2 linked regions of the Trichocoleus sp. FACHB-46 genome follow. The protein of the gene in region 1 interacts with the protein of each later gene in a pairwise test. Links are inferred from orthologs where the notes say so. Each region holds a gene or a part of one and is shown on either strand. Other genes may lie near its edges.

Region 1 (7,298 bases):
TTTATCGGGTAAGAAGCGATCGGCAATGTAGCGATCGGATAAAGTCGCCGCTGCCACTAAGGCAGCATCGGTAATTTTGACCCCGCCGTGGTGAGTTTCGTAGCGATCTTTAAGGCCACGCAGGATAGAAATGGTGTCTTCAACGCTAGGCTGATTAACCACAACCTGCTGGAAACGCCGTTCTAGGGCTGCATCTTTCTCGATGTATTTGCGGTACTCATCAAGCGTGGTGGCACCGATACAGCGCAATTCCCCACGAGCTAGCATGGGCTTCAGCAAGTTGCCTGCATCCATGGTGCCTTGGCTGGCGCCAGTACCGACTACGGTGTGGAGTTCATCAATGAAGAGGACAATTTGCCCGTCGGAGTCCATGACTTCGCGCAAGACAGCTCGCAGGCGGTCTTCAAATTCACCGCGATACTTCGCGCCTGCGATCAAGCTGCCCATATCGAGCGAAATCAGCTTACGGTTTTTGAGGGATTCTGGCACATCGCCGTTGACAATGCGCTGAGCTAGTCCTTCAGCGATCGCTGTTTTACCGACACCGGGTTCCCCAATCAGGACAGGGTTATTCTTGGTGCGGCGTGATAGTACTTGAACCACTCGACGAATCTCGTCATCGCGACCAATTACAGGATCTAACTTGCCCGATTTCGCTTGTTCTGTCAGGTCTTGACCATATTTCTCTAGGGCAGCGTAGCGAGACTCAGGGCTTTGATCTGTCACCTTTTGGCTGCCTCGAACGGTCTTGATTACGGTTTCTAGTTGCTTGGCATCCAGATTGACTGCTTTGAGCAAGCGCCGACCAATGCGTTCGTCTTCGGCAAAGCCAATGAGTAGGTGCTCAACTGAGATGAAACCATCTTGCCAGGATTCTCGTGTGGCTTCGGCCCGGTCAGTCAGCAAATCTAGCCCCCGACCTAGATAAAGTTGCCCATCGTCTGTAACGCGGGGTTGGCGTTGGGCAAATTCTTCTAATTGCAGAAGGAGTCGGGCTGAATCCACGCCCGCGCGATCAAACACTTTGCTCGCCAGTCCATCCTGCTGCAAGAGAGCAACGACTAAATGCTCCACCTCTAGCTGTTGGTGTTTGAAGCGACGGGCCACTTCCTGAGACTTAACGATCGCTTCCCAGGCTTTGTCAGTGAATTTGCTAGAGTCGGTGGGCTGCATGTTCTAAAAAGAATTCCTGTAAAAAGGCTTGTCCCCAGACGTTTAGTATAACAACCTGCCCTGCGCCATCTCACCTGCTAAAAGGTGAAGACAGTCCGGAGCGTACTCTGCCAAATGTCAGGATTCGTAGCGTTGTTATTAGGATTAGTCACGAGCATGAAAGTGGGTGTCACACTAAAATGCTCATTGATGGAGAGATTGTAGAACAATTCAAAATTGGTTTGCGTAGCATCTCCCAAGTTGCTAGTGATGAAAGGCTGACCCACAGCAGCTCCAGCCAATGAACCTGGAATCACAAGATTGCGAAACACGACTCCCAAGGCCCAGGTTTGAGGATGAAGATCTAAGTTTTGGGCTAAAACCGAATTAAACCCCTGGTACGACCCAAAGCCATAACGACCAAACACGGCAACTGTTCGGTCAATGGCCCATTGGGCGTTGATCCCAGCCGCTTCAATCTGCGTGTCGTTGAGGGTAGCACTTGTATATTGCAACTGGACACTGCTAGCGGAATTAATCGAATATTCCAGCTCGACACTGCCTTGACTGCGATCGCTAAATAAACCGCCTTGTTGGGGGTTATTGCCATCCGCTGCGGCATAGAGCGATCGCAGTGCCCATGAATCAGAGAGTTGCCAATCTAAGGCAATACCAGCACCCCCAAAGCGGTCAATCTGGTTTTGCACAATCAAAGGATTATTGACGAAAAAGCCAGAGCTAAAATCAACGCCTGAGTTGTTGGCGAAGGGATTGCGGTCAATAAAATCGCTAGGCACGATTTTGGGGCCAATACTGACAGCCAAATTCGGTTGAGGTCGAAACGTGTAGTAAAGCTTACGTATCCGAGGCGTCTCAGTCACTTCGGCGTACTCTACTCCCCCACCATCAGCTAATAGACCTGTGGTTCCCAGCAAATTTTGATCGCGATTGTGCACTTCACCGATCGCATCAGTTCTACCGTTGCCCATTTCTAGTTGCGTCAACAGCAGGGCATTGGGTTGCAGAGTGGTTAATAAATCTAGCCGCACCCGCGAAACCAACTCCAGTGGGGCTTGGGTTCCTATTGTGGGCGCAAAAATGGCTTGGCCTTGCAGTTTGGTAGTGGTCGAGAACTGATTGGCTTCCAACTCGCTCGTGCGCCCATCTAAATCAGCTAAGCGATCGCGCAAGTCATTCAAAGCTGGGCTGAAGGTACTCTGAAGCTGCCGTAAGGTCTCAATATCCTCCGGATCTAGGTCGCTAGCTTGATTGGTGGTAATTAAGTCATTAACCTTGACAAAAACAGCGTTGAGAATGGCAGCAAACTCGTAGCGAGTGAGCGCTCGCTGTCCTCGGAAGGTGCCATCTGAATAACCTGTGACTACGCCATAGCGCTCAACCAAAGATTTCAGGGCTTGATAGGCCCAGTCAGTCGGCTGCACATCTGACAGCTCTGACACAGAATTGATCTGAGCCATCGCAGAGTCATCTGTCGCTAAGCTATCGGCCACAGGTGCGGTTGGATTAGAGAAACTTGAGGGCAACTGAGCAATTGACTGAGTGAATTTAGCGGGGGCGATCGCTGGATCAGGTGCAAATTCTAGTAGCGTTGAGCCATTTTCAATTTCAGCTTTCGCTAGAGCAGCAGAGTTAAAAATGTCAACTCTAGATGGGAGCCGCAGAGGTGGCGAAAGTGTATCAACGGCTAAATCTAAAGATGAATTTGAGCTATGAGGTAATTCAGCCTCAGCCTTCAGCGAAAATTGTGCTAGAAGACTAAGGCTGCCAAGACCTCCAGCGACCCAATTGATTCTCCTCACTCTGCCACTCCTTCAAAGGGTTGCTATTCAGGAAGTTCCAGAACAGCAACTAAAAACCGGAACTTAACGTTGACCTTTAGCTGACCTTTACAGGTTGTTGACTCGTTATTTAGGCAAGGGAAGACCGCATCCCGCCAGGTATCTAGTGAGCTGTAGTCGCAGGTTCTGTGGTTTGCTGTGCCGGCGCTGCGTTCTGCGCCGCTAATTGAATTAATTCAACTTTGTAGCCACTAGGATCTTCGACAAAAGCAATCACGGTGGAGCCATGTTTCATTGGACCTGGCTCGCGCACCACCTTACCGCCACGCTCCTTGATGGTGTTGCAGGTGGCATAAATATCATCCACACCAATGGCAATATGGCCATAAGCATCACCGAGATTGTATTGCTCTACTCCCCAGTTGTGAGTCAGCTCAATCACTGTATGGTCAATTTCGTCACCGTAGCCCACGAAGGCTAGCGTAAATTGACCACCAGGATAGTCTTTACGACGCAGCAACTTCATGCCTAAGATGTCGCAATAGAATCTGAGTGATTCTTCCAAGTCGCCAACCCGTAGCATCGTGTGGAGTAGTCGCATAATTCTTTTCCCTGCTTCACATTTTTTATTCAAGCACTCAGCGGAATCTTTAGCAGATCCGTAAGTAAAACTACCAGTCTAAAATCCAGACCTCTCTAAGATCACTCTTGGGTGTCCGTTTGGACGTATTCTAACAATCGGGCTGTTTGCCATTTTAGGCTGAGCGCCAGCGGGTGAATCGTGAACATACCGCCCGGTTGAAGCCAGTTGCAATTCTGCTTATTCAGAGGGTACAGAGGGAATGATTGATACGCCAGAGACCGCCATTTACTCCATTCGGGCTCGCGAAATTCTAGATTCACGCGGACGCCCAACTATTGAAGCGGAAGTGTATCTGGAGAATGGTGCTGTTGGAGTTGCACAGGTTCCCAGTGGTGCCTCAACAGGGAGCTTCGAGGCGCATGAATTACGCGATGGAGACTCAAGCCGTTACGGCGGCAAGGGCGTACAGAAAGCAGTGCAAAACGTGGTGGAAGAAATTGCCCCTCGCTTAATCGGTTGCAATGCGCTAAATCAAGAAGCGATCGATCGCGCCATGATTGACCTGGATGGCTCGCAAAATAAAGCTAATCTGGGCGCAAATGCCATCTTAGGGGTCTCTCTCGCTACAGCTAAAGCGGGTGCCGAAGCTTTAGGTCTACCGCTCTACCGTTACTTGGGTGGGCCACTCGCGAACTTGCTGCCTGTGCCTCTGATGAACGTGATTAATGGGGGGGCGCACGCAGACAATAATGTGGATATTCAGGAATTCATGATTGTCCCGATTGGGGCTTCCTCATTTCGTGAAGCTTTGCGCTGGGGCGCAGAAGTGTTTTCCTCGCTCAGCAACGTCTTAAAGGCTCAGGGATTGTTAACTGGAGTAGGGGATGAAGGTGGTTTTGCCCCCAACTTAGCGTCTAATCAGGCGGCTTTAGATTTGTTGATAGCCGCGATCGAGAAAGCGGGTTACAAGCCTGGAGAGCAAGTAGCATTGGCGCTGGATGTGGCTGCGAGCGAACTCTACAAAGACGGTCAGTACGTGTATGATGGCGCTGCTCATACGCCAGCCGAGATGGTTGATTATCTGGCTAAGTTGGCAGGTCAGTACCCGATCATCTCGATTGAAGACGGCTTGCACGAAGATGATTGGCAGCATTGGCAGTTGCTAACTCAGAAGTTGGGCGATCGCGTGCAGCTCGTCGGGGATGATTTGTTTGTTACCAATCCCACTCGTCTACAGCAGGGGATCGACCAGAAGGCAGGCAATTCAATTTTGATTAAGCTGAATCAGATTGGCTCCTTAACAGAAACGTTGCAAGCGATCGATCTGGCTACTCGGAACAGTTATCGCTCCGTCATCAGTCACCGTTCTGGTGAAACGGAAGATACGACGATCGCGGATTTGGCTGTAGCGGTTCGTGCGGGTCAAATTAAGACGGGATCGCTCTGCCGTAGTGAGCGGGTAGCGAAGTACAACCGTCTACTCCGGATTGAGGATGAGCTGGGTAAGCAGGCGATTTATGCGGGGGCGATTGGCTTGGGGCCTCGGTAAAGAAGTAGGCTCGATCAAGTTATTGGCTTTGAGGGGTTTTGAGGGGTTATCGGATTAACTCCTGAGAACCGAACCCTTGGGGGCAACTGCCCCCAAACCCCCGCTGAGGGACGGCTGCGTCCCCCAGACCCCCTCCAGAAGGGCTTTTTGAGTTAGTGTTTACAATGAAGAGGCATCTTCCTTTCAGTAGGTGGGTGCCTTTTTGCTGAGATTGAGACAAGCTGGGATGGGGGCGATCGCGGTTCATCTTGCCAAATTCCTTATGTCATCAAAGCCTGACTTAACAGAATTCTAGCTTTATTAGAAATTCCTAAAAAAATATAACGATACTACTTCTTGTTCAACTGAAAGCTGCAATTGAGACGGTTTGCAGCCGATGTTTTGTGTAGTTTGTTGCTGACAAGTCTAAATTTTCCCGTTTGAATAGGAGTAGGGTAGGTAAAAAAAATTACACTTGTCCTAGTTTTCTTGGTTCGGGCATTCCAACTCTGGCAGTGAACAGCACTTCTAAAGACATGGTTGAGCAACAAAATTCTGTGGATGCAAGTCAGAGCCTGACCAAGTCAAATTTTCAACTCCCGCAGGTTGAGGCAGAAGCTAAACTTCTACAAACCCTTTCGTTAGCCATTAGTGAATCTCCAGACTTAGCAACGGCTTTGCAGGTGGCACTTCAACAGGTATGCGAAGCCACGGGGTGGAGGTATGGAGAAGCTTGGCTCCCCGATCCCACACAAACCAGATTGGAATGTAGTTCGGCTTGGTATAACGAATCTACTTCACTAGATAAATTTAGAGCACTGAGTCAAGCGATACATTTCCAGCCAGGAGTAGGGTTGCCTGGGCGGGTTTGGGCTAAGCAGAAACCAGAATGGATTCAAGATGTATCTCAGGAAGCCTCAACGAGCTTTTTGAGGACTGAAATTGCTCTGGAGGCAAAGCTCAAAGCAGGGCTGGCAATGCCTATTCTGGCGAGAGGGGAAGTGGTTGCGGTCTTGATCTTCTTTATGTTTGAAGCTTGCTCCGAAGACCAGCGCCTAGTGGAATTGGTGACTGCTGTAACTGCTCAGTTAGGTGCAATCTTGCAACTTAAGCGAGCCGAAAGAGCCTTGAAAGAGCAACAAGAGTTTTTGCGGCTCGTTCTAGACAACATTCCTCAGTACATTTTTTGGAAAGATACTCAATCTGTTTATCTAGGCTGTAACAAGAGTTGGGCAGAGTTGGCAGGTCTGACCCAACCCACCGCGGCAATTGGCAAGACTGACGATCAGCTACCTTGGACGCCGCCAGAGATTGAGTATTATTTGGAGCAAGACCGACGCATTATCGCAACTGGAGTCCCAGAGCTAGACATTGTTGAATCTAAGCAGCATCAAGATGGCCGCCAAGTCTGGATGCATGTGAATAAATTGCCCATTCATAACGCAGAGGGTCAGGTTATTGGACTCTTGGGTCTGATGGAAGACATTACAGAGCGCAAACAAGCCGAGCAGTGTCTGCGGGAGAGTGAAGCACGACATCGGGCTATTTCGGGCATGGCCTCTGACTATGTTTACTCAGTCCGGATTGAACCGGACGGCGAATTGGTGACTGAATGGGCCACTGAAGCCTTTTATCGCATCACTGACTACACGCTGGATGAGATAAATGCCTTGGGCGGTTGGGTCAGCTTGATTCACCCAGAAGATTTAGCCTTGACCTACCCTTTTGCCCAGCAGATCTCAGCTAATCAGCCTAGTATTCTGGAATATCGCATTGTGAATAAAACGGGCGCGATTTGTTGGCTACGTGATTATGCTCGACCGGAATGGGATGCTGAGCAACAACGAGTCGTACGAATTTTAGGAGCAGTCAAAGATATTACCGAGCGCAAGCAAGCTGAGGAAGCCCTACGGCAAGCCGAAGCAAAGTATCGCAGTATTTTTGAAAACGCAGTTGAAGGTATTTTTCAGACCACGACGAATGGGCAATATTTAACTGCCAACCCGATGTTGGCAAAGATTTACGGCTACGATTCCTCAGAAGAGTTGATGGTCACCTTAACGGATATCCAGCATCAACTTTATGTCGATCCCAGCAGTCGAGCTGAATTCATGCAGCGGATTCAAACCCAAGAAGCTGTGTGGGGATTTGAGTCTCAGATCTACCGCAAGGACGGCACGATTATTTGGATTTCCGAAAATGCTCGAACTATTCGGGATGACCAAGGCCAACTCAT
Region 2 (7,262 bases), on another replicon or contig:
TCGCGCAGCTCTTGTTCGATGGCGTTGCAGGCTCCCTCTAAGCGGTCTTCGGGAGTAACGAAGTGACGGGCAGGGTAAATATTCACCCCCTCCATGCTTTGCAGCGTTACGCCAGTTACGGGATCGATGTAGCGAATCGCGTCGATCTCATCACCAAAAAACTCTACTCGAATGATGCGGTCTTCATAAGCTGGGCCAATTTCTAGCACATCCCCTTTGACTCGGAAGCGACCGCGCCCCATCTCTAAGTCGTTGCGAGAATACTGCACAGAAGCTAAATCGCGCAGAATTTGGCGTTGGTCGGCTTCCATCCCCACGCGCAGTGGCACAGCCGCATTCAGATATTCGGAGGGAATGCCTAAGCCATAGATGCAGCTAATAGAAGCGACCACAATCACATCGCGCCGTTCGAACAGCGATCGCGTGGCTGAGTGCCGCAGCATATCAATCTCTTCGTTGATCGAAGCTGTCTTTTCAATGTAAGTATCGGTCACCGGAATATAAGCTTCCGGTTGATAGTAGTCGTAATAACTAATGAAATACTCGACGGCGTTGTTAGGAAAAAACTCTCGCAACTCGTTGCAAAGTTGGGCGGCTAGGGTTTTGTTATGAGCCAAGACTAAAGTGGGCTTCCCCACGTTTTCAATCACCGAAGCGATCGTAAATGTTTTGCCAGTACCCGTTGCCCCTAGCAAAGTCTGGAAGCGTTCACCTGACTGCACACTCTGAGTCAGTTGCTGGATCGCCTTAGGTTGATCGCCAGTGGGTTGAAAAGGGGCTTGAATCTGGAATTGCGCCATAATCTCGACTCAATAAAAGCACAAAGTTGCTAGAGTTTCGGCTCTTGCGCCTAGTGACTTGAGAGCAATCTGGGGTCGCTCGGAGTCAACTAGCCACTCCTCTAGTGTAGCGATCTTAAGTAGTACATTTGGTCGCCTAGAACACGGTGAAATTCGCGATCGCCCGTTGAAATCACAATGAAACCAGCTAAAGCAACCCAGGATATCTCAACACTTCAATCTGAACTGCGAATTACAACCATTAGTAACCCTCAATATAACTGTAGCGGATAGAACTGTGAGCTGAGGACTGATTAGAATCTAGGTCTTTACATTGAACAGTCAAATATCTAACTAGTAAATCAATTAGTGATTGGGCACAATCCTAAGAAACTCTTGAGACAGCCAAAGATAGGGCAACATTTTTTACCTTTCTCAGCTCACATTTACTGAATTAACAATTAAATTCAAGAGATTAATAAATAAGAAATTTCTTAATTCACAAACCGTAGTTCTTAAAGGCTAAATCAAAAGGCGCAATCCAGAGTAAGGCTAATGCAACTTCTGACAGATGGCTCAGATCGTAGTTGTCGCTACATTAGGAATTGTCAAGTGGAATAGATCTTCGCTTTTCAACTTGATATTTGAATTTAGAGTTTTGAAAATTACGGAGTACATAAAATGAGTGCAGAAGATAGAGCTAAAGCAGCTGGCAAAAATATTGAAGGCAAAGCTCAAGAAGCTTGGGGAAATATAACGGGCGATCCTAAAGACCAAGCAGAAGGACAAGCCAAGCAAGTTGAGTCTCAAGCTCAGCACGCTAAAGAAGACATCAAAGATAACATCAAGAAAGCAATTGACTAGTCATAGCTAGTTCTAATGTGAGCGCTGGGTAGCTTGCGAGCTACCCAGATTACCTGGGTACTTATATTTCTTGAGTTTTCTGCATTTGAGTTAGTTACGAGTAATTACAAAACCGCTATTAGCTCCGAAGGTCTCACCTGTTTTCAAAAAATACTGTTTTTAACTAACTCAAATCTAGTTGCCATCTGTAGTAGACTCACCATTTGCTAAACAACTTCCAAACCCTACTTTTAAAAGTGGGAAGTTATAGCAATTCAAATGATTAATTAATTTTGCGAGGATACCTTTCGTGAATTTACTTCAACATAGTCGTAAGTTTTTCACGGCTTTAGCTTTGGTTTTGGTACTTACCATTACAACCGCTTGTGGTGGGCCATCCTCAGCCACTCAAGCGGTGAACCAGCCGACTCAAATTGAGAATCGTTCAGGTTATAGCCAACTGGAACGAGGTAACACAGCTGCAGGTGGCAACTTTGCTAACTGGGTTGTGCAGACAGCTCATGGTTTAGTGCAGGATGCTTATGTTCGGGATAACAACAAGCTGGGAGTAGTAATTTCCAAGCAAGTTAAGCCTAACGAAGTGCGGCCCTTAGCCAAGTCTTTGGTACAAGGCTTCCGGCAGAGTGCGCCTAACCGTGATCTGACGGTCTTGATGTATGCCCCTGACAAACAGTTGATTTTGACTGCTCGCTACGATTCTGGCTCTAAGCAAGTTGAGTATCAGTAAGGTGTAGACCAACAAGGCGTAGACCAGCGATCGCTATTCTACCGAGCAGCTTTCAATTTCAAATAGCTTTTTTTATAACTTCAGATGTTGCCAAAACTCTGATGATTAGTAGGAGATTAATACTGTGACTAGCAGCGAAGATTACAAGCGTCAAATTATGAATGATTTGGCTCATGGCAGCACCGAGCAACTCGACGATAACTCGTCTCTAGAGAACTATCAAAGTTTTGACGATTTTGCTCAGCGTTCTTCTAAAGATGAGCGCCGTCATTTGTTTGGTCGTTCCTTCCATCCAGAGAAGATCCCTTCTGCTCAAATGGAGCCTGAGCTACAGAAAGCGATCGCCCAAATCAAGCCTAATGAGCGGGATGATGTAGCTCGTGAGTTTTTCAAGCACTTCAAAGAACGTGGGTTGAGCGATCGCGATTTGGAGCGGCAGCTGAGTCTCTCTACTCATCACCCCAGCCGCATGAATGCAGATGATGTGACCAAGCTAGCAAGCTTTGCTTATCACAATCATCCTGATCTGTTCCGCGATGTTTTAGCTGAGCAACCAGGCATTGTTAAATTCTTTAGCAATCCTATGGTAGGTGCTGCGTTTGGGTTGGTGGCTGCTAGATGGCTCTCTAACCGCAACAAGTAATCCTGACCTTTAGTGAATCAGCACTATTCGAGTCAAGGTTGATTGAAAATCTTCACTTTAATGGTGCTCATGATTTAGACAGTTCAAACTGTAAAAACTTTTCAACCCAAAGGTACCTTTAATTAGCTGCCTTTGGGTTTTCAATTATTTAATGGAGCCAGCTCAGTCCAAAGGCCAAAATCCTCTAGAGCTTTGCCATTTTTAACGTCTACCGTTTTTTATCAAAGACCAATAAAAAAGCAAGCTACCAGGAACTAGTAACTTGCCATTGCATTATCCAAGGAAAAGTTTTAAGTAACTGCGAGATTATGATTAGACTGTAGCTAGCTCAGGACGCTTGCTGTTGCGGATACCTTCGATCGCAGTTGCATAATCGGGTGCATTGAAGACTGCAGAACCAGCCACGACCGCGTTAGCACCTGCTTCTAAAACTTGCCAAGTATTGTTAGCCTTGAGGCCACCATCCACTTCAATCCAAGGATCGAGACCTCGCTCATCACAGATTTGACGCAGTTTGCGAATCTTAGGCAGGACCGCAGGAATAAAGCTTTGACCACCAAAGCCAGGGTTGACACTCATGATCAAAATGAGGTCACAAACTTCTAGAACGTAGTCAATCAATTCTAGTGGGGTAGAGGGATTGAGGACTACGCCAGCTTTCTTACCGAGTTCTCTAATTTGACAGAGGGTGCGATGCAGGTGGGGAGAAGCATTGTGCTCGCAATGTACAGAGATAATATCGGCTCCAGCCTTAGCAAAACCTTCTACGTACTTCTCTGGTTCCACAATCATCAGGTGGACATCTAAAGGCTTCTGAGTTACGGGGCGAATCGCTTCTACAATCAGCGGACCAATTGTGATGTTAGGAACAAAGCGGCCATCCATCACATCTACGTGAATCCAGTCTGCTCCTGCTGCATCTACTGCACGAATTTCGTCTCCCAAACGGCTAAAGTCGGCTGATAGGATGGATGGAGCGATAACTATCTGTTTCTCGGATTGCGGCTGCGTCATGGCGAACGATTTCTCCCGTGTCCTCTGTCGTATCCAGTTTAACAAAATGTTTAAAAAATATTTAATTAGAAGGTTGTCATTTGATCCTCAAATCCCCCTTGGCTTGTAAAGATTTCGTGGAGGAGAGGCTGTGACTCAGCCGTGGATGTTGAACAGCTTAGCAGGGTTATGGGGAGGACTCAGTGTTACTGTTCTGCCTGCCTCCTTCCAGGTTGCTGGAAGCTCGCTGGGTGAAGCGGGCATTGATGCCTATCGGTTGCAAGCTCCCCCCTACAACCTTACGGGCAACAAAGTTGCGATTGGTCAGGTAGAAATCGGTCGTCCGGGTAAGTTTGGTGTCGATAAGGCCGTTAATCAAAGCTGGGCGATCGCGCTGTTGCGGGTCTTCTTTCGAGATGGCCCTGCTAAAGGCAACACCCACGTTGATGGTCACGCTCAAAATGTGGCCAGCATCATGGTTAGCGCTGATCCAACCATGCGGGGCGTAGCACCTAAAGCGCGGCTTTATGCGTCTGCGGTTGGCTTATTGCAGCGTAACGGCCAACCAGAAGAATGTTTATCAGCCCAGCATGTGGCGCAGCAAAATGGGGGAGACATCCGGGCCATTAACTTCAGCTTTGGGGAATCGCTACAACAAGACCCGCGCCCCAGAGCCCGTCTTGATGGCAATGCCCTACTCACCCAATGTCTAGATTGGTCCACTCGCGCCCATGACGTTTTGTATGTTGTCGCTGGTAATCAGGGGAGAGGAGGCATTTCCATTCCCACGGACAACTTTAATGGCGTAAATGTCGCTTTTACTCGCCGTTTAACCAGTAATGGGCCTTTTGCGCAGGTAGATGCAGCTAACTTAGGTGATGAGGTTATTTCCCCATCCCAGCGATCGCTTGGTCTGGAGAGCAACGTGGGTCCGCGTCGCGCTATTAGCTTGGTGGCTCCTGGCAGTAACATCGTGGCGCTGAACCCAGATGGCAAAACCACCAGAGTTACTGGTACCAGTTTTGCGGCACCCCACGTCACAGCTAGCGTGGCTTTGTTACAAGAATTTGGCGATGCTGCGATGCGCCGAAAAAGCAATCAGTGGGGGTTGGATGCTCGCCGCCACGAAGTGATGAAAGCAGTTTTGCTCAACTCAGCAGATAAAGTCCGAGACCGAGGCGACGGTTGGACTTTAGGCATGAGCCGCACCATTTTGGATCGCAATCAGCAAGACTGGTTCGCTTCAGATGCCTACCGCGATCGCACGATTCCCCTCAACCTGCATATGGGCACGGGACAACTCAACACGTTTCGCGCCTACCAACAATTTCAACCAGGCCAATGGAACCCAACAACGCCAGTTCCTCCGATTGGTTGGGATTACAGAACTGTAGCGACGCAAGCGAAGAGTTCGTTTCAGGACTATGTGCTGGAGCAGCCTCTACAACAAGGCAGCTTTGTCTCTGTCACCTTGGCTTGGGCTCGGCGAGTGGAGTTACAAGACCAAAATCGCAATGGTGAGTATGATATCAACGAGAGCTTTAGCGATCGCGGCCTGAATAATCTAGATCTGTATTTGATGCGAGCTGAGGATAATGACCCAGCGGATAGCATCTGGGCCTCGGTTAGTGAAGTTGATAGCGTTGAGCATATTTTTTACGCGATTCCTACGACGGGGCGGTATAAAATCCGGGTTCTGTATCGCCAGCAGATGAATCAAGCAACTCAACCCTATGGGCTGGCTTGGTGGACTGTTCCGGCTCGTTAAACCAGATTGTGCCTGTGGTTTGGATACTTGTTTGGGCCATTGTTTGGGCAGTTGGGGGCGGATTATTAGGCGCGGTAGGGGGTGCCATCTGGGGGCCTGTGAATGCCGCGATCGCGGCTACGATCCTGACTTCAATTGGCAGTGTGACTAGTGCAGCGCTGTTCTGGGGAGTTTGCTGGCTGCTGCCTGAGGCTATCGTGCCGCTACAAGCGAATCTGCCTCATTTTGAGTCGATTGGCGCGGTGATCGTGGTGATCATGGGTGGGGCTTTAAGCAATTCCTTATTTAGTGCTCGGCCCCAAATCCCAAATGTGATTTTTTGGAGCGTTTATGGCACTTGCTTAGGGGGCATCGTCGGTAGCCTCGGAAGTCTGATTAGCCTCCTAGTTACCAGTATTACCCCAGAAGTCCTAATGGCTGCGATCGCCGCAGGTTCAGGTTATGCGGGCTATGGAGCGAGTCTTGGGGTGATAGGTGGTTTGCTCAATACGCTCTTGGCGTCTCAGCTGAGCTTTTTCTTTCAGCCAACTTTGGGTTCCATGTCGGGGGCTTTGTGGTCAGGAGCGCTAGGAGCAGTCCTAGGTACTATTGTTGGAGCCATGATTGGGGCGGCGATCGGCTTTATTTTTGTTCCTGGGGTGGCAACGGCGATCGCGCTCTGTACTGTGATGCTGGTGAGCAGCGGTCTGTGGATATTGAGCTGGAGCTACAAATAAAGCCACATAGAATCAGCATGCCTAGCAGCTTCTGGATTACACAGTTGCCAAACTCAGTGACCAACCGTAATGAGATGTTGCGGAAAAGGTAACTACCCGGTGCTTTTATCCCGACCAGACTAATCTAGGGGAGGAAAGTTTTTCATCCCTGAGCCGCAGAGCAGCCTCATGAATTTACGGTCATTGCAACGAGTTGGCACGATTACCGCTGGCACCCTGTTACTGCTTAGCTTGGTCGGTAGCTGGCAACTGGTGACGCTTAGCGCTGCCCAGGCACGGCCTAATGCTTCTGTGCGGCCTCAGGCTCAGGCAACCACTTCGCAGTCAGAGGCCCTTGATCGTAAACTTGTGACTGCCAACACCACCTTTGGCTTCAAGCTATTTGCCCAAGCTCTGAAAGCTGATGCTGGCAAGAATGTATTTATCTCACCCTCCAGTGTTGCGATCGCCTTAGCGATGACCTACAACGGAGCCGAGGGAGAGACGCAGCAAGCAATGGCGAAAGCGCTGGAACTGCAAGGGTTAAGCTTAGCGGACGTGAACCGCAGCAATGCAGCCCTGATCTCAGGATTGCAAAAAGCAGACCCAGCGGTAGAAGTAGCGATCGCCAACTCGTTGTGGACCCAAAAAGGCACGGGATTCCAACGAGAATTTTTGCAGCGCAACCAACAGTTCTACAAAGCCCAAATCACGGAACTGGATTTCACCCAGCCTCAGGCAGCTAGCCAGATCAACCGTTGGGTGCAGCAGAAGACCCGAGGTAAAATCAGCC

What was found. Proteins that work in one complex are often made in the same cells at the same time.
Region 2: the proteins of eno (region 1) and rpe interact in binary tests that used the Escherichia coli proteins (3 or more experiments, as listed by UniProt). The link is inferred for Trichocoleus sp. FACHB-46 from one-to-one orthologs.

What each region holds. Positions count from the first base shown.
Region 1 is NZ_JACJOD010000031.1:133,274-140,571, forward strand. What follows is about bases 3,074-5,938. They hold eno (phosphopyruvate hydratase), read left to right. Parts: upstream 3,074-3,793; coding sequence 3,794-5,083; downstream 5,084-5,938. Other genes in these bases: gloA (lactoylglutathione lyase), read right to left, coding at 3,115-3,552; H6F72_RS18700 (EAL domain-containing protein), read left to right, coding at 5,578-5,938. Outside these bases: ATP-dependent chaperone ClpB, read right to left, coding at 1-1,173; H6F72_RS18685 (iron uptake porin), read right to left, coding at 1,251-2,972; more of H6F72_RS18700, read left to right, coding at 5,939-7,298. UniProt on the Escherichia coli protein: Catalyzes the reversible conversion of 2-phosphoglycerate (2-PG) into phosphoenolpyruvate (PEP). It is essential for the degradation of carbohydrates via glycolysis.
Region 2 is NZ_JACJOD010000007.1:114,066-121,327, forward strand. Bases 2,177-5,005 are described here. They hold rpe (ribulose-phosphate 3-epimerase), read right to left. Parts: upstream 4,028-5,005; coding sequence 3,326-4,027; downstream 2,177-3,325. Other genes in these bases: H6F72_RS04355 (hypothetical protein), read left to right, coding at 2,177-2,370; H6F72_RS04360 (hypothetical protein), read left to right, coding at 2,495-3,013; H6F72_RS04370 (S8 family serine peptidase), read left to right, coding at 4,158-5,005. In the rest of the region: excinuclease ABC subunit UvrB, read right to left, coding at 1-800; H6F72_RS04350 (CsbD family protein), read left to right, coding at 1,461-1,643; more of H6F72_RS04355, read left to right, coding at 1,933-2,176; more of H6F72_RS04370, read left to right, coding at 5,006-5,774; H6F72_RS04375 (hypothetical protein), read left to right, coding at 5,753-6,490; H6F72_RS04380 (serpin family protein), read left to right, coding at 6,659-7,262. UniProt on the Escherichia coli protein: Catalyzes the reversible epimerization of D-ribulose 5-phosphate to D-xylulose 5-phosphate.